One region of the Alterirhizorhabdus profundi genome, then DNA from elsewhere that is predicted to be linked to it. Evidence: riboswitches for the same ligand, from Rfam matches in the RefSeq annotation. Region 1 holds a riboswitch; each other region holds the start of a gene.
What was found. Region 1 has a riboswitch for cobalamin ahead of GNT64_RS05575 (TonB-dependent receptor plug domain-containing protein). Riboswitches for the same ligand answer to the same signal wherever they lie in the genome.

Region 1 (5,911 bases):
CCAGTCGAGCAGCGCGCCGGCCTGATCGGCGCGCCACAGGCCCAGCAGCGGCTGGCCCTGGATCACGGCCGGCGCGGGGGCGAGCAGGGTCGCGAGGTCAAGCGGCAGATCGGGCAGGTCGCAGCCGCTGGTGAGGACCAGATCGTGACCGTGGGCCTGCGCGTGGCAGAGCGCCCCGGCGAGGGCGCCGAGCGGGCCGAGGCCGGGGCGGGGTCGGTCCGCCACCTGCGTCAGCCCCGGCCAGGCGCGGCCGACCACCACCAGCGCGTCGCACTGCGGGCGGAGGCGGGCGGCGACGTGCGCGATCATCGCCCGGCCGTCGATCGGCGCGGCCGCCTTGTCGGCGCCGAAGCGGCGGGCGGCGCCCCCGGCGAAGATCGCGCCGAGGATGCTCACCGCCGCGCGATCCACCCGTCAGTCGCGACCCGGGCGCGGGCCGGCGATGCCGCCCGCCCGGCCGGTCTAGCCGCCGATCCTGACGCGCAGGCCGCCGAACACGGCGCGCCCCTGCGTCGCGTAGCCGACGACATCCTGGTAGTTGCTGTCGAACGCATTCTCGATCCGCCCGAACGCCTCGATATTAGGGGTGATGGCATAGGCCACGCGGGCGCCGCCGAGAACATAATCGTGCAGCCGGACGGTGGGTGCCGGAAACTGATCGAAGTCCACGTCGTTCCGGCGGCCGACATAAGCGAGCGAGGCGCCCAGGGTGAGCGGCCCGGCCGTCCAGTCGGCGGCGAGATTGCCGCTGTGCTTCGGCCGGCGGACTTCCTTCAGCGCGACGCCCGATGCGACCTGCTGGTCCTTCGCATCGAGATAGGTGTAGTTCGCGGTGAGCCGCAGCCCGGCGAGCGGCTGCGCCTGCACGTTCGCCTCGATGCCGCGCCGCCGGCTCCTGCCCGTGGCGTTGGCGGTGGAGGAGAGGAAGGTCGTGCTGTCGAACACCGAGACGATCTCGTCGCGCAGGCGGTTGCTGAACGCCGTTACCTCGGCCGAGAAAGCGGGGCGGACGAAGCGCACGCCGGCCTCGTAGCCGCGCGACGTCTCCGGCGTCAGGTTCGGGTTGCCGACGAAGCTGCCGGGGAAGAAGCCGTACAGATCGAAGAAGGTCGGCTGGGCGGTGCCCTCGCCGTAGGTGCCGACGAGCGACAGCCCGTCCGCCACCGTCAGGATGGCGCTGGCGCGCACCGTCGTCTGGTTGGCGAAGCGGTTATAGTCGTCGTGCCGCACGGCGACGTCGGTGGCGAGGAGCCGGCCCCAGGCGGCGCGCCACTCCCCGACATAGGCGGTGCGGCCGCGCGTGCGGCGCTGGTCGGTCGCGCCGAAATACTGGTCGTCGGAGGCGCGGAACGTTTCGTCCTCGCGCTCCACCGCGGCGATCAGCGTGTGGGCGGTGGTGCCGATGTCGAGCCGGTGGACGAGCTGGCCGCCGACGCGGAAGCGATCGCCGCGCGTGCGGTTCAGCGGCGTGTCGCCGTTGCGGTTGCGGTTCTCGCTGCTCAGGTACATGCCGTCCGCCGTGACGCTCCACGGCGCATCGGGGCCGAGGCCCAGCGTGGCCCAGCCGCGCACGGCGCCCGTCTCGGTGCGGGCGGCGTCGGCGGTGTCGGCGCGCTGGAAGGTGACGGGATCGGTCCCGTCGAACTGGTTGTCATGCTCGATATAGCGGCCGACGATGCCGATCTCGCCGTCGCCGCCGGCGGGGCGGGCGACCGCCTTGACGCTGGCCGTCTTCGTCTCGAACCCGTCGCGATCGCCCCGGCCGCCGCCGAGCGCGTCGATGCCGTCGCCCTTCAGCCACGATGCGGTGGCGGAGACCCCGGCGCTCTCGCCGCCGGTGACGAGGCTGGCGGCGCCGCGGCGGAAATCGCGGCTGCCATATTCGCCGGTGGCGGTGGCGCGCAGGGTGCCGAGCGGATCGGGCGTCTCCATCGCGATCACGCCGCCGAGCGCCTCCGAGCCCCACAGCGCCGACTGCGGGCCGCGCACCACCTCGATGCGGCCGAGGCCGTCGGCGGAGAAGGTCTCGAAGCGGGCCTCGTTGCCGGCGGCGGGATCGTTGAAGGCAATGCCGTCGATGAACACCAGCGTGTGGTTCGCCTCGGCGCCGCGGATGCGGACCTGCGTCTGCGCGCCGGGCGAGCCGGTGGTGGCGACCGACACGCCCGGCGCGAGGCGCAGCAGATCGAGCGCGTAGGGGCTGCCCAGCGCCTCGATCCGCGCCTGATCGATCACGGTGACGGTGGCCGGCGCCTCCGCCTGGGTGACGGGCACCAGCGCGGCGCTGACGACGATGTCGGGCGCAGTGGTTGACGCGGCGGGCGCGGCCGCGGCTGCGGCCAGGATGAAGGCGATGGTCATGAAATCCCCCTTGACGACTGCACCTGTCGTCTCGGAGGATCGGGGCGGATCCGGCCCGCACCTTTCCACGCGCTTGCGGCTGGACCCGGCCGGGCGCGGACGACGGCGAAGGCAGGTTCCAGACTCCCCGCCCCGATCGGGCGGATCACTGTTGCGGGCACAGCGCCGGATCTTCCCCGGCTTCCCTTTTCACCGCCCCCGGGCCTTGCTGGCCGGGCGGCACCTTCGCTGGCCGCGCCGCTAGAGGCTGGCGGGCCTGCTTGTCAAGCAGGCGGCTTGCCTGTAGAGGCGCGCCTTCGCATCCGGGCTGGTCGGAAACCAGCCCTCAGCCGGAGGCCTTTTCGTGAAGAAGAACATCCACCCCGACTATCACATGGTCAACATCCAGATGACCGACGGCACCGTGTTCCAGACCCGCACCGTGTGGGGCAAGGAAGGCGACACGCTGCAGCTGGACATCGACCCAACCGTGCATCCGGCGTGGACCGGCGGCAAGGGCACGATGCTGGACGCCGGCGGCCAGGTGGCCCGCTTCAACAAGCGTTTCGGCGGCCTCACGCTCGGCAAGAAGTAAGCGCGGCGGCGCCCCTTGCCGGGGCGCCACCCTCAGCGGCGCAGCGCCTGCACCATGCCGGCGGCGATCGAAAGCGCGATCTCGGCCGGGCCGAGCGCGCCGATGGCGATGCCGGCAGGCCCGTCTATGCGCCCCAAGGCCGCCTCGTCGAAGCCGGCGGCGGCCAGCCGCTCCAGCCGCTTGGCGTGGCTGCGCCTGGAGCCGAGCGCCGCGATGTAGCCGGCGGGCGATCGCAGCGCCGCGACCAGCGCCGGATCGTCTATCTTCGGATCGTGGCTGAGCGTGACCACCGCCGTCGCTGCGTCGGGGCGGAGGGCGGCGACCGCCTCGTCCGGCCAGCGCCCGTCAAGCGGGACGCCGGGGAAACGCTCCTCGGTGCGGAAGCGGTCGCGCGGATCGATGATGGTCGCGGCGACATCCAGCCCGCGGGCGAAGCCGGCGAGCGGCAGGGCGATCTGCACCGCCCCCACGATCAGCAGGCGGCGCGGCGGCAGATAGGCGTTGACGAAGCGGTCCGCGCCCGCCGCATCGCCCTCCCGGCTGGTGCCGCCGGCCAGATCGGTGGTGATGGCGAGCGGGGTGCCGGCCGCCCGCGCGGCGGCGATGCGATCGAACAGCGCCGGGGCGAAGCCCGCCTCGCTCACCGGCTGCACGATCACCGCGATCTCGCCGCCGCAGGGCAGGCTCACCGACCAGGCGGTCTCCTCGGCCACGTCGAAGGTCAGCCGGCGCAGCCGCCCGTCGGCGATCGTCTCGGCGGCGGCGGCCAGCACCTCGCCCTCCACGCAGCCGCCGGAGACCGACCCCTCGAAACGGCCGTCCGCCGCCACCAGCATGTGGCTGCCGCGCGGGCGCGGGGCCGAACCCCAGGTGGAGGCGACGGTGGCCAGCGCCATGGGCATCGGTGCCCAGGCGCGGGCGGCGGCGACGAGCCGGTCGAGCTCGCCGGTCATTTCAGGGGTGTGTTCAGGGTTCGTCATCATGGCCTTGTCCGTCGCGATCGTCGCCTCGCCCGCCGCCGAACGCGCGAACGAGGCATAGGGACAGTTGGGGTCTGCGCCACGCTTCCGCCACTGTTGCCTCCTAGCGGCGGAATACCATGTCCGGAGTGTTGCTGATGAACGGGAATGAGGACGATGTCGCCTCGCTGGCGACGGTGGTGGTGCGGGCCGCCGATCTCGGCATCAAGGCGGGCGAGATCGCGACCGCCTCCGGTTTCGTCATCGCCGCGCGCCTCAGCCTGATCGGTGCCGCCTTCACCAACCCGCTGGATGCGAACTATCGCGAGATGGGCCGGATGATGCCGGAGAAGCTGTTCGCCCTCTCTTACTCCGGCATCGCCCTGATCGAGCAGATGGGCGCCTTCCAGCGCGATCTGGCGGCGCAGGCGATGGACATCGTCCACCTGATGATGGGCGGCGTGCCCAGCGCCGCGCGGCTGCGCGGGATGGCGGAGGATGCCGGGCGGCGTGGATCGCGCGCGATGATGTGGCCGGTGCTGACGGGCGAGGCGACGATGACGCCGGTGCATCGCACCGTCACCTCCAACGCGCGACGGCTGCGCAACGCGCGCCGTGCCGCCTGACCTCAGGCGGGATAGGACGCGCCTGCGAAATAGAGCCCGTCCGGCGGCGCGTTGAGCCCCAGCGCGGCGCGATCGCGGGCATCGCGCGCGGCGACCAGATCCTTAGCCGACCAGCGCCCGCGCCCAACGAGGACGAGGCAGCCGACCATCGAGCGCACCTGATGGTGCAAGAAGGAGCGGGCGGCGGCGTGGACCGCGATGCCGTCTCCGTCCCGGACCACGTCCAGCCGGTCGAGCGATTTCAGCGGACTGGCCGACTGACAGTGGACCGACCGGAAGGTGGTGAAATCATGCGTGCCGGTAAGCGCCTGCGCCGCCGCGTGCATGGCCGCGGCATCGAGCGGGGCGGCCACCTGCCACGCTTTGCCCGCCAGCAGCGCCAGCGGCGCCCGCCGGTTGACGATGCGGTACACGTAGCGCCGGCCGGTGCAGGAGAAGCGGGCGTGCCAGTCCCCCTCCGCAACCTCGCAGGCGAGCACGGCGACGGGATGGGGCCGCAGCCGGGCGTTCAGCGCCTCCATCAGGCGGAACGGGGCAATCGGGCGGGCGATGTCGCAGTGCGCCGCCATCGCCTCGGCATGCACGCCGGCATCGGTGCGGCCGGCGGCGTGAAAGGCGACGGCCTCGCCGACGATCGTCGCCGCCGCCGCCTCCAGCGCGCCCTGCACGCCGGGGCCGTGCGCCTGCCGCTGCCAGCCCATGAACGGGCGGCCATCATATTCGATCGTCAGGCGGAAGCGCGTCAAGAAAGCCGCGTGCCGGGCGGGATAGGGAAGCCGTGCAGCAGATCGGCCGGTGCCATCGCCGCGCGCCCGGCCCGCTGCACCACGAGCGGGCGGATCGCGCCCGTGCCGCAGGCGATCGTCAGTGCCCCGTCCAGCACGGTCGCGGGCGGGCCTGCGTCGCCGGTCGCGACGGCGGCGAGGATGCGGATACGCTCGCCCGCATGTTCGAAGAAGGCGCCGGGGGCGGGGTTGAAGGCGCGGACCTGCCGCTCCACCGTGGCGGCGTCGGCGGTCAGGTCCAAGCGCGCCTCGGCCTTGTCGATCTTCGCGGCGTAGGTGACGCCGGCCTCCGGCTGCGGCACCGGCGGAAAGGCGGCCAGATCGGCCAGCACCCGCGCCATCAGCGCCGCCCCAGCCTCCGCCAGTTCGGTGGCGAGGGCGCCGGCCGTCTTGTCGCCGATCGGCGTGGCGACCGTCGCCAGCATCGGGCCGGTATCGAGGCCGCGCTCCATCTGCATGATCGTGACGCCGGTGGTCTCGTCTCCGGCCATGATGGCGCGCTGCACGGGCGCCGCGCCGCGCCAGCGCGGCAGCAGCGATCCGTGCACGTTGAGGCAGCCGCGCCGCGGCGCCGCCAGCACCGCCGGCGGCAGGATGAGGCCGTAG
Region 2 (5,911 bases), 480 kb from region 1:
CGCTCATGCCCTGGCTCGGCCGAGCAATGCCCGGCGATGCAATGCGCCGTGATGGCCGGGGACGACGCAGCCAGCGGCGCGACGGCCGAACTGCTGATGAAGCCATCGAGGATCACGGGGATGCGAAGCTGGCGCGCGCGCAGCACGGCGCCCGCGATCGCCGCGATCTCCCGCCCGCCGACACGGCGCAGCGTTTCGAACGGATCGAGCGGCGCCGCGCGGTGGAAGGCGAGCGCGCGATCGACGACATCGATCTTGCGCGCCAAGCCGCCGGCGTCGACGCCCGTACCCGGCCCCACCCAGTCCGCCGCGCCGCCGCCGAAGCTGCGCGCCGCCAGCGCCGCCGCCGCCGTGGAGTTGCCGATCCCCATCTCGCCCAGGACGATCAGGTCGAGGCCGGGATCGACCGCGTCGGCGCCGGCCGTCAGAGCGGCGAGGCACGCGGCCTCGGTCATGGCGGGCGCCAGCGTGAAATCGGCGGTGGGCGTATCGAGGTCGAGCGGCACGACATCGAACTCCAGCCCGGCCGCCGTGGCCAGAGCATTGATGGCGGCACCGCCCGCCGCGAAGTTCGCGACCATCTGGGCGGTGACGGCAGCGGGAAAGGCGCTGACGCCATGGACGGCCACGCCATGATTGCCGGCGAAGACGAGCACGCGGCCACGATCGATCGCCGGTCGTTCGCGGCGCTGCCAGCCGGCGAAGAACACCGCCAGCGCCTCGAGCCGGCCGAGCGAGCCGGGCGGCTTGGTCAGCTGCATCTGTCGTGCCTGCGCCATCGCGGCGGCATCGGCATCGGCTTCGGTCAGGGCCGACAGCGCCTGCGCGATGCACGAGGGAGACGAGAAGCTCATTCGGCGACATGTCCTTCCGGCGGCGAGCGCGTGATGAAATGGCCTTTCACGCCCTGCGGCCAGTCCCTGAAGGGCACGCGGCCGTGCTCGCTGGCCGCATAGTGGACGGCGTAATCCAGTATGGCGCGCGCGGCCTCCTCGTCGGGCGTGAAGCGGCCGAGCACGTAGCTGATCTTGCCGGGCGCGCGCAGATGGATCGTGCAGAACTCGGCGCAGGCGAATAGACACGGCATCTCCTGCACGGCTATGCCCGCATAGCGCCCGTCGGATGCCTTTACCGCGCGGAGGGCCTCGGCGAGCCGGGCGCCGCCGCGCACGCCGGCTTCATCCTCCTGCTCCTCCCGGCTCAGGCGACAGGTGGTGCAGGCGACCACCGCCGGGCCGGCCTCGACACGCTTCAGCATCGGCTTTCACTCCAGTTGGTCACGCAGGCCTGGCCGGCGCGCGGACGCGATCCACGGGTGTCCGGTCGGGCGACGAACATCCTCAGAGCCGCCCACGCATGCCGACATAGAGGCTGCGGCCGAGCGTGCCGTAGCGATAGGCGGTCATATACCCCTCGTCGAACAGGTTCTCGACGCGGGCGAACAGCCGCAATTGCGGGCTGACGGCGAACTCGCCGCGCAGGTCGACCAGCGTATAGCCGTCGAGGCGCTGCGCGTTGGACGCATTGTCGAAGCTGTGGCCGGACCAGCGCACGGCGGCACCCGTCGTCAGGCCGAACGGCCAGGCATAGCTGATCGAGCCGTTGGCGGTGTCGCGCGGCCGTCGCGGCAGCCACCTGCCGAAATTGGCGGCTCCGGCGGAGCTGTCCTCCGCCACCGTCCAGCTGTAGTTCCCGTCGATCGTGAACCCGTCGACGGGCCGCGCCGCCAGCTGCACCTCGACGCCGTGCGCCTCCGCGCGCGCGACGTTCTGATAGTAGCCGGAGCGGCGGATCGTCGTTCCGGGCTGGAAGCAGAGCGGCAAGGCGGCGCCCGCGCCGCAGCCGTTGAAGATGATCTGATCCGTGGCGGTCCGCCTGAAATAGGTCGCGCCGGCGCTGACGCGATCGCCGAGGATCCCCTGTTCTGCGCCCACCTCCCAGCCATGCGCCCGTTCGGGCCGGAGCGTGACGTTCCCGAACTCGGAGAACAGCTGGTAGAGGGTCGGCGCCTTGAAGCCCTCGCCGTAGCTTGCGCGGAGGATCGTGTGCGTCGGCAAGGACCAGATGCCGCCGGCGGAGAACAGGGTCCGGGCGCCGAAGCGACTATGATCGTCGCTGCGCACGCCGCCAATGAGCGTGAGGCCGCCGATCGGCCGCGCACTCAACTGCCCGTAGACGCTGGTGATGCCGGCGCTGCCGCGGGCGGGCGCCGGGACCGGCACGGCGAGCGAGGCCGGCGGCGAGACGCTGCGGAACCGGGATCTCTCCTTCTCCGCGCCGAACAGCGCCGTCAGCCCATCGACGATCGCCAGGCTGCCCTGATATTCGAGCCGCTCGTTGCGACCGGCGGCGTCGAACGTCCGGGCGCGCCTGTTTCGCGGATCGTAATTGTCGCGATCGGTATCCGTGTAGCCGTAGCCGAGGCGGTTGCGGAGGCGGCCGCCCATCAGGTCCACGTTCAGCCCCGCATAGCCGACGAACTCGCGGTTCAGGCCGAAGGCGGGGCTGTCCCCGGTCGTCGCGTCGAAATCGGTATGCCCGCGTGAGTAGTAGCCGCGCAACTCGGCCGATATCCGGTCGGTGAGCTTGACCTGCGTCCGGCCGGTCACGCTGCGATTGGTATAGCCGTCCTTCTCGCGACCGCCGGATGCCGGCGCGATGGCGGAGATGCCGTCGGTCGTGAACGTCTGGCCGCCGAGCCGCCACGTGAGCGGACCCGATTTGCCGCCAACCGCCGCGCGCGCGCTCACGGTCTGGCGGGAACCGGCCTCGACGTCGAAGCTGCCCTCCAGTGCTTTCTGCGGCAGCGCGGAGACGATGTTCACGACGCCGCCGATCGCCTGGCTGCCCCAGAGCGTCGACTGCGGGCCACGCAGCACTTCGATCCGGGATGCATCGCCGACCAGGAGGTTGGCGAAGTTGTAGCCGCCGCCGGCCGAGGAGGGATCGTTGAGCTTGACCCCATCGATGACCACGACGGTCTGGTCGGCCTCCGCGCCGCGGATGCGCAGCGAGGTCGCCGTGCCGTAGCCGCCGTTGCGGGAGAGGCTGACGCCCGGCGTGCGCAGCAGCAGATCGGCGACGCCGATATCCTGCGTGCGGTCGATGGCCGCCTTGTCGAGCACCGTGACCGATGCGGGCACCTGATCCGCCGGCGTGGCGACGCGGGTCGCCGTGACGATGATCGCACTCGCGGCGGCGTCGGCGGCCGCATCCGGCGGTGGCGCGGCCTGCGGTGCCTCCTCCGCATGGGCGGCGGCCGAGAGCAGGAGGGAAAACAGGCTGGCGAACTTCCACATCGAACGGGCACCCACGACAAAGGGCCGCGTCCGGGGCTGGGTCGATGCATTCGCACGCACGACACAGGCCCGCGAAAATCGCGGCCACGCCTGTCGTCGCTCGGGTTCACCCCCGTTCGCTCGGCACACCCTGTCCGCGCGAAGGACGACCGCGACGGGCAGGTCTCCTGGCTCGCGGGTCAGTGCCGGTTCGGACCGCCTTCTCAGGATCTCTCGATCCCAATGGCATGTGGCCCGATGGCTCGCCGCTCACAGTTGCAGGGGCAGCCGGGGTCTTGAACCCCGTTCCCGTTTTCATCCCCCCCTAGGGGGAACCTGTCGCAAGCGGGGCGATAGGGCAGCGGTGGAGAAGCGTCAATCGGAACCGCCGGGCGGCCCGCCGGGGGCGTGCCCGCGCTTGTGCCGGGGAATCGCGTCGATAAAGGTGCCGGGATGGCGCGACGAACCCGGAAACTGACGACGGCCGGCCTGTCGATGGCGGTAGTCTCTGCGCTCGCCGGAAGCGCGCTCGCCGGCGCCCCACTTCCGCCCGCGCACCGCGCTGCCGCGCCGAAGCGGATCGTCTCGCTGAACCTGTGCGCCGACCAGTATCTGCTCGCTCTCGCCGATCGGTCGCAGATCGCCGGCCTCACCCGGAACGCGACCAGCACGGAGATGTCCGCCGCGGCGGCGCAGGCGCGCGGCCTTCCCATCCTCAGGGGATCGGCCGAGGAAGTCCTCGCGATCGATCCCGACCTGATCGTCGGCGTGCCGGCGCGGCGCAGCGGCATGATGGCGGCGCTCTCGCGCGAGCATTACGCGATGGTCGATCTGAAGCCCGCGAGCACCTATGCCGACATCGTCGCGCAGATCCGCGCGGTCGCCGGCGCGATCGGCCATCCTCGCCGCGGCGAGGCGCTGATCGCGCGCATGGACCGCGCTCTCGCAACCCTGCCGCGTCCACACCGGGCCGGCGTCGCCGCTTACTACCAGCGGCGCGGCTATCTCACCGGCACGGGCACCCTGATCGACGAGCTGATGGTGCGGGTGGGGCTTGCGAACCTCGCCGGCAAGCTGGACAAGCCGGCCCTCTCGCAGCTCACGCTGGAGGAGCTGATGGTGGCACAGCCCGACTACCTCATCGTCGAGAGCGCGTCCGATCGCGTGGTCGATCAGGGCACCGAGATGCTGCACCATCCGCTGCTGAGGAATATCAGGCGCCTGCATATACCCCAGGCGTGGACCGTCTGCGGCGGCCCCGCTTATGTCGATGCGGCGCGCAGCCTCGCACGGCAGATCGCGGATGCGGGGGCGTGCGCCCCCGCGCCGGGCGGCCGCGTCAATATTCGATGCCCGGCTGCGCCTTGACGCCCTGTTCGCGGAACGGATGCCTGACGAGCGTCATCTCGGTGACGAGGTCGGCGGCCGCGATCAGCGCGTCCGGCGCATTGCGGCCGGTGACGATGACGTGCGTCATCTCGGGCCTGGCCTTCAGCACCTCAAGCACCTCGTCGAGCGGCAGATAGTCGTAGCGCAGCACGATGTTCAGCTCGTCCGCCAGCACCATGTCGTAGGCCGGGTCGGCGATCATGCGCCGCACCTCGTCCCACGCCCTTCTGGCCGATGCGATGTCCTGCGCGCGATCCTGCGTGTCCCACGTGAAGCCGTCGCCCATCGGAAGGAACTCGACCTGCTCCGGGAAGCGGGCGAAGACCGCCTTCTCGCCGGTCTCCATCGCGCCCTTGACGAACTGGACGACGCCCACCTTCCGGCCGTGGCCGATCGCACGCACCACCATGCCGAGTGCAGCGGTCGTCTTGCCCTTGCCCTTGCCGGTGTGGACGACGAGAAGGCCCTTCTCCACTGTCTTGCCGGCGACGATCCGGTCGTGGGCCGCCTGCTTCCTCTTCATCTTCTCGGCATGCTGCTCGTCGGTTCGCCCGGCCATCGTCATCCTCCCGCAAGCTCGGCGAGCAGGATGCCCGCGCTGTTCGATCTGGGCCGCCACAATCCGCGCTCCAGCGCCTCGGCCAGCCGCGCCGCAGTCTCGCGCAGGGCCGCCGGATTGGCCTCGGCCATGAAGGCGCGCACCGCCTCATCCTCGATGAAGGCGGCATGGACGGCGTCGAAATGATGATCCCGCACCGCGTGCGTCGTCGCGGCGAAGGCGAACAGATAGTCGACCGAGGCCGCGATCTCGAACGCGCCCTTGTAGCCGTGCCGCATCACGCCCGCGATCCACTTGGGATTGGTGACGCGGGCGCGCACGACGCGGCCGATCTCATCCTCCAACGTCCGGATCACGGGCCGTTCGGGGCGGCTGTGGTCGTTATGGTAGGCGCGCGGCCGCTTGCCGGAAAGATGCTCGACCGCCGCCGCGATGCCGCCCTCGAACTGGTAGTAGTCGTCGCTGTCGAGCAGGTCGTGCTCGCGATTGTCCTGGTTCTGGATCACGGCATCGGCCTGGACGAGCCGCGTGGCGAAGAGATCGCGCTCGGCATCGCCCTCCACGCCGGCGCCGTAGGCGTAGCTGCTCCAATCGAGATAGACGTCGGCCAGATCCGCGCGATCGTGCCAGATCCTCTCGTCGATCATCGCCTGCAGGCCGGCGCCATAGGCGCCCGGCTTCGATC
Region 3 (5,911 bases), 470 kb from region 1:
GTCGCACGCCGCCAGCGCCTCCTCGATCGCCGGTTGCAGCGCATCCGGCAGCTCGCCGAAGGCCGGCAGCGACGGCGTCAGGCCGAGCGCGACGACGCGCTCCACGGTGATGGGCCACTCGACGTTGGATCGCTGCGGCAGATAGGCACGCCGGCGCGCCAGCGAGCGGCGCCCGAGCGAGGTCAGCGCCGTGCCGCCCAAGGTCACGGCCCCGGACTTGGGCTTGAGCAGACCGGCGGCGACATCGAGCAGCGTGCTCTTGCCCGCGCCGTTCGGGCCGATCACGGCCGTGAGGCGGCCGGGCGCGAAGCGTGCGTCGATCGCCGTCAGGATCGTGCGGCCGGCGCGCGCGGCGGTGACGTTCCGCAGGACCAGTTCGCTCATGGCGTGCGCTTCCGGACGTGGAGGACGAGCCAGAGGAAGAAGGGCGCGCCGATCATGCTGGTGAACACGCCCAGGTTGAGCGGCATGCCGCCGAGCACGATCGTGCGGGTCGCGATGTCGGCCAGCGTGACCAGGATCGCTCCCGTCAGCGCGGCGGGCAGCAGGATGCGGCCGGGTTGATGGCCGACCAGCGGGCGCATCAGATGGGGTGCGACAAGGCCGACGAAGCCGACGATGCCGGCTACCGCCGTGGCGGCGCCGACGCCCAGCGCCGTGCCCAGCAGGGCGAGCAGGCGGGTCTGCGCGACGTTGATGCCGAGGCTCTCCGCCTGCGCCTCCCCGAGCGCCAGGGCGTCGAGGGATCGCCGCGTCAGGAACAGGAGCGCGCCGCCGGCGGCCATGAACGGGGCCGTCAGCTTCACATGATCCCAGCTGCGGTCCACCAGCGAGCCCATCAGCCAGGTCATGATCTCGTAGGCGGCATAGGGATTGGGTGCCAGGTTGAGCGCGAGGACGACGCCGGCGCCCGCGATTGAGCTGAGCGCCGACCCTGCCAGGATCAGCGACAAGGTGCCTCCTCCGCGCGAGAGGATGAGCGCGACGGCGGCGGTCACGAACGCGCCGGCCAGCCCGAACAGCGGCGTCGCCAAGGTGAAGCCGGCGGCGAAACCGAAGTAGATCGCGATCACCGCGCCGAAGGATGCGCCCGCCGAGATGCCGAGCAGCCCCGGCTCGGCCAGCGGATTGCGCAGCAGGCCCTGCAGGCAGGCGCCGGTGAGGCCCAGCATGCCGCCGATCATCATGCCGAGGATGACGCGCGGCATGCGGATCTCGGTAACGATGAGCCCGGCGACCGACGGGCGGTCGCCGAAGACGGCGGCAAGCGCCTCTCCGGGCCGCAGCCAGACGGTGCCCGCCAGCAGCGACATCGCTGCGGCCGCGATCAGCAGCATGGCCAGGAGCGGCACGAGCCAGCGCTGCGGGCGCCCGGTCATCGGCGCCCCGCCGGCGCGAAGGGCAGGGGCGCGTGGATCTGCCTGGCCGCGTCGCGCAACTCCTGCCGCAGCCTGGCGATGGCCTTGCCGATCATCGGCGTGCCGCAGACATAATAGGCCTGCCGGATGGTCAGCGTCCGGGCGCCGTCCCAGTAGCGCCGGACCACCGGGTGGCGGTCCAGATTGTCGTGCATCCCCGGCGCGCGGCCCACGCCCGCGCCCTTGACCAGCAGGGCAGGCGCGGACAGCAGCAGGACCTCGGTATCGGGCTTCCCGTAACCGGACGCGGGCGGCTGGTTCGCCACGTTCACCGCGCCGGCCGCGCCCAGCACCGCATCGAACAGCGAGCCTTTCGTCGCGCTGAAGCCCGCCCCGTCCCACGCGGCGACACGAAGGGGCGGACCCGGATTGCGCGCAAGCTCCGCGAGATCGCGATCCATCCCCGCGATCAGCGCCTCGCCGCGCCTTTCCTCGCCGACGGCGGCGGCGATCTGGCGCGTGGCCGTGCGGATCGCCGCGAAGCTGCCGGTGTGATCGACCTCGATCATCGGATAACGCAGCCGCCGGAGGAGTCCGCGGGTCGCCGGCGTCGTGAAGCTGCCGGTAATGACCAGGTCCGGCTCCTGTCGGACCACCTCCTCGGCCAAACCGTGGTTGATGCCGACGCGGAGCGCCTGCCGGTACATCAGCGAGCCGCCGGCATCGCGGGCGAGCCACGTGACCGAGGCGATGCGCGCGGGCGGCAGCAGCGCCAGGACGATCTGATCGGTGCACTGGTTCATCGACATCACGCGCATCGGCCGGGCCGTCGCGGCCGCGCGGGCCGCGCCGCCGATCGGGATCGGCAGCGCGGTTGCGATCAGTCCGGCAAGGAGGACCGACGCGCGCATCAGAGGCGGACGCGCACGCCGCCATAGGCCGCGCGGCCCGGCGTTGCGAAGGTGAAGACCTCCTGATAATCCCTGTCGAACAGGTTCTCCACCCGACCGAACAGCTGGAGGGTCCGGCTGATGTCGTACGTCGCGTTGAGGTTCACCAGGGTGAAAGCTCTCAGGTCGACCAGCAGGCGCTGAAATCTCGAGTTGAACGCATAGTCGCGCTGCCTGCCATTGTACCGCACCGTCAGCGTCGCGGTGAACGGCGTGGCTTCAGGCGCGTAGCTCAGGTTGAAGCTGGCTATGCTCCTCGGACGCCGCACGGCCTGCGTCTCGACCGGAACGGCGGCCTGGAAGCCGCCGCCCGCCGGCGCGGGCGCGACGAGCGCCGCGACGACCTGCGGAGCCTTGAGGTAGGTGTAGCTGGCGTCGACCCGCCAGTCGCCGATCCGCGCGTTGGCATACGCCTCTACCCCTCGCTGCCTGGCGACCACGTCGTTGTTGATGCTGGTCGAGATGAACTGCCCGTTCGCGACCGTCCCGACCGTCTGGATCTGATCGAAGAAGCGGCTGCGGAAATAGGTCGCGCCGAACCGCAGGCCGCCATCCAGCAGCGACTGCTCGACGCCGGCCTCCCAGCCGCGCGACCGCTCCGGGCTTAGGGCGGGGTTGCCGATATACTGGCCGGTGGAATAGCCGAACAGCTCGCCCATCGTCGGCGCCTTCACGCCGTTGCCATAGGCGGCGTGGACCCGCGTGCCGGTGTCGAACAGGTAGCTTCCGTTGACGCGAACCGTGGTCGCGTCGCCGAACCGGTCATTGTCGTCGATCCGCGCCGATGCGCCGAGCGCGAGGCGATCGTCGACCGTCACATCATATTGGGCGACGAAGCCGATCGTATCGATGCGGTTGGTGCCGGTGAAGGCGAAGCCGCTCGGATCGATGTTGCGCGATTCCTCGCGTTCGGCGTCCACCGCGAAGGTGAAGCGGTTCCTCACCCGCTCGCTGCCGAAGCGCACCGTATTCTCGAAAGAGCCGCGATAGCGGCGCCCGCGATCGCCATAGCTGTAGCCGGACGCGTCGTAGGCGTCGCGGTTGGCATCGGTGATCTGGCCCGACAACGCCGTCGTGAGGGCATCGTCGAACAGGTTGAGTTCGGCGCGCACCAGCCCGTAGAGCGCCTTGTTGCGGTAGTCGGAGCCCGGCGTGTCGATCACCGTCTGCACCGGATAGCCGAGCACCCGCGGCGAGGACGCGTCGATGCCCTGGTCGTTGAGATCGGCTTTCGTGTAGCTGTAGCGGGCGACGGCGGTGATCTTGAGGTTGGGCGCCGGCGACCAGTTCAGCTTGGCCGATGTTCCGAGATTGTCGGAACCCAGGTCGCGGCTTCCGGCCGGTGCGGTGGCGTAGCCATCGGTCGTCAGATAGGTGCCGGACACGGCATAGTCGAGATCGTCGCCGACCGTTCCGGCAACCCGGCCTGCCGTCGAGAAGGTGCCGAAGGAGCCGCCTTCCGCCCGCGCGGTGATGCCGGGCGCCTCGCGCCCCGACAGGGTGGTGTAGGTGATGACGCCGCCGATCGCGTCGGAGCCGTAGAGCGAGCTCTGCTGCCCGCGCAGCACCTCGACGCGGGCATTCTCGTCGGCGATCAGGTTCCCGAAGTCATATTCGCCATAATAGGGATCGCTGGCCTTGATGCCGTCGATGAAGACGAGGACGTGATTGCCCTCAGAGCCGCGGATGCGGATCTGGGTGAGGCCGCCGACCGCGCCGGTGCGGTTGACCGCCACGCCCGGCACGTCGCGCAGGATGTCCGACAGAATGCGGGTCTGCCGGCTCTCCAGCGCCTGGCTGTCGAGGACCGTGACGGACGATCCGATGAGGTTGGCGGGAACGGCGTCGCCGGATCGCGACGCGGTCACGACGATCGTGTCGTCGGCCGCGCCGGTATCGCCCGTGGCGGCGGCCGATTGAGCAAACGCCGGCGTTGCCGCCAGAAGTGCGGTGAGGGAAACGAAAATCCTGATCATCGAACAGCCCTGCGCGCCTGAGCGACATCTCGGGCGGGGCCTGCCGTCATCGTATTGTGCCGGCGATGGCCGGCGCACGAACGAACGGTCGGCACGCGACGACGGACGGGCGCGTGTCGCCCGCTGTCGCGTGACCGTGCGGCCCCAGCCGCATGGTTCGTCGCTCAGACGGAGAGAGACCGTGCCTTGGCCATTCCCTGGACCACGGCAAAGAGCGACCGGTGCGCTGGCAGGTCTCCTGGCTCGCGGGTCGTCGCTCGGTTCACGGCCTTCCCGGGTCTCGCATGACTTAGCGTCCGACCCAGTGACTGTCCGTCATCCATCGGGATGGCGGACGATGTGCACCTCACTCACCGCTCACAGTTGCAGGGACAGCTTCGGATTCGGGCGGGTCGCCCCGTCCACACCGAATTCCCGTTTTAAGTCCTTTCGGACACCAGCGCGATCTTGAACCCGGCGGAGGCCGCCGGGCTCGACCGGAGCTCATAGAGAGCTTTGCCCGTCAGGCCAATCCCTCATCGCGCCGCGATGAGGGCGGTGCCTGGACGCACCCGCGCCGCGCCCGGCCACGCTTGCTCTGGGTGGACCGGCGGCTAGGAAAGCGCCTTCGCCTGCGCGAAGCGGACGAGGCTGCCGAAGCTCTCCAGCAGCTCGCCGTCCACCTCGTCATCCTCGATCACGATGCCCAGGCGATCCTCCAGCTCGGTCAGCAGGCCGGCGACCGCCATCGAATCGAGCTCGGGCAGCGAGCCGAACAGCGGCGTCGTCGCGGTCAAAGCATCGGCGCGGGCGCCGAGCCCCAGCACGTCGCGCAGCACCGCGCGGACCGCCGCCTCAACCGCCGCCGCGTCGCCCCGTGTCGCCATGCCCGATCCTCTTCGCCCCCGCCCAAGACGTGCGGACCTAGCGACTCGGCGGCGGATCGACAAGCCGGGCCACGCCGGCCGTTTACCGGGCGGTTCCACCTTGTCGGGCAAGAGGCTATCGGTGCCGATGAGGAGACGACGACGCGTGCCCGATCCCGACCAGTCATCCTGGCCAGCCGAGCGCCCGGCCGCCGGCCGCGTGCCGGCCGATCCCGCGCCGCGCCCGCTCGATCATCTGGCGCTGCGCGGCGCACGCGATGCGCCGGCGCTGGTCGACCGGACCGGCATCCTCGATCATGCCGGGCTGGATCGCGCCGTCGGCACGGTGGCGGCGGGGCTGCTGGGGCGCAGGCTGGCGTCGGGCGACCGCGTCGCCTCGTGGCTCAACAAGACGCGGCTCGCCTGCGTCCTGCCGCTCGCCTGCGCACGCGCGGGTCTCGTCCACGTGCCGGTCAACCCGCTGCTGAAGCGGGCGCAGGTCGCGCATATCCTGGCCGATAGCGGCGCGGCGCTGCTGATCGCCGGCGCCGGCCGCGCGACCACGCTGGAGGCGGGCGATCGGCCGGCCGGCACCGCCCTGCTGATCGAGGAGGACACGGCCGACCTGCTCGACCCGCCGGGCGGCGGCGATCCGCTGCCGCCATCCGCCGCTGCGGCCGACGCGATCGCCGCGATCCTCTACACGTCCGGTTCCACCGGCCGGCCGAAGGGGGTGGTGCTGAGCCACGCGAACCTGTGGCTCGGCGCGATCGCGGTCGCCC

Region 2: it holds a riboswitch for cobalamin, as region 1 does, so the genes downstream of both, GNT64_RS03265 (TonB-dependent receptor plug domain-containing protein) here and GNT64_RS05575 (TonB-dependent receptor plug domain-containing protein) in region 1, are expected to answer to the same signal.
Region 3: it holds a riboswitch for cobalamin, as region 1 does, so the genes downstream of both, GNT64_RS03305 (TonB-dependent receptor) here and GNT64_RS05575 (TonB-dependent receptor plug domain-containing protein) in region 1, are expected to answer to the same signal.

Annotation. Positions count from the first base shown of each region.
Region 1 covers NZ_CP046535.1:1,184,938-1,190,848, forward strand. Annotated here, with positions in the region: gene mobA (molybdenum cofactor guanylyltransferase) at 1-396, opposite strand, end outside; gene GNT64_RS05575 (TonB-dependent receptor plug domain-containing protein) at 463-2,361, opposite strand; cobalamin riboswitch at 2,455-2,603, opposite strand; gene rpmE (50S ribosomal protein L31) at 2,705-2,935, shown strand; gene GNT64_RS05585 (XdhC family protein) at 2,968-3,888, opposite strand; gene GNT64_RS05590 (hypothetical protein) at 4,053-4,520, shown strand; partial or broken gene truA (tRNA pseudouridine(38-40) synthase TruA) at 4,503-5,266, opposite strand; gene fmt (methionyl-tRNA formyltransferase) at 5,263-5,911, opposite strand, start outside.
Region 2 covers NZ_CP046535.1:706,795-712,705, forward strand. Annotated here, with positions in the region: gene cobT (nicotinate-nucleotide--dimethylbenzimidazole phosphoribosyltransferase) at 1-854, opposite strand, end outside; gene GNT64_RS03260 (DUF1636 domain-containing protein) at 851-1,258, opposite strand; gene GNT64_RS03265 (TonB-dependent receptor plug domain-containing protein) at 1,341-3,299, opposite strand; cobalamin riboswitch at 3,440-3,633, opposite strand; gene GNT64_RS03270 (ABC transporter substrate-binding protein) at 3,774-4,646, shown strand; gene cobO (cob(I)yrinic acid a,c-diamide adenosyltransferase) at 4,618-5,226, opposite strand; gene cobN (cobaltochelatase subunit CobN) at 5,229-5,911, opposite strand, start outside.
Region 3 covers NZ_CP046535.1:718,164-724,074, forward strand. Annotated here, with positions in the region: gene GNT64_RS03290 (ABC transporter ATP-binding protein) at 1-384, opposite strand, end outside; gene GNT64_RS03295 (FecCD family ABC transporter permease) at 381-1,379, opposite strand; gene GNT64_RS03300 (ABC transporter substrate-binding protein) at 1,376-2,269, opposite strand; gene GNT64_RS03305 (TonB-dependent receptor) at 2,269-4,284, opposite strand; cobalamin riboswitch at 4,496-4,740, opposite strand; gene GNT64_RS03310 (acyl carrier protein) at 4,878-5,150, opposite strand; gene GNT64_RS03315 (acyl-CoA ligase (AMP-forming), exosortase A system-associated) at 5,278-5,911, shown strand, end outside.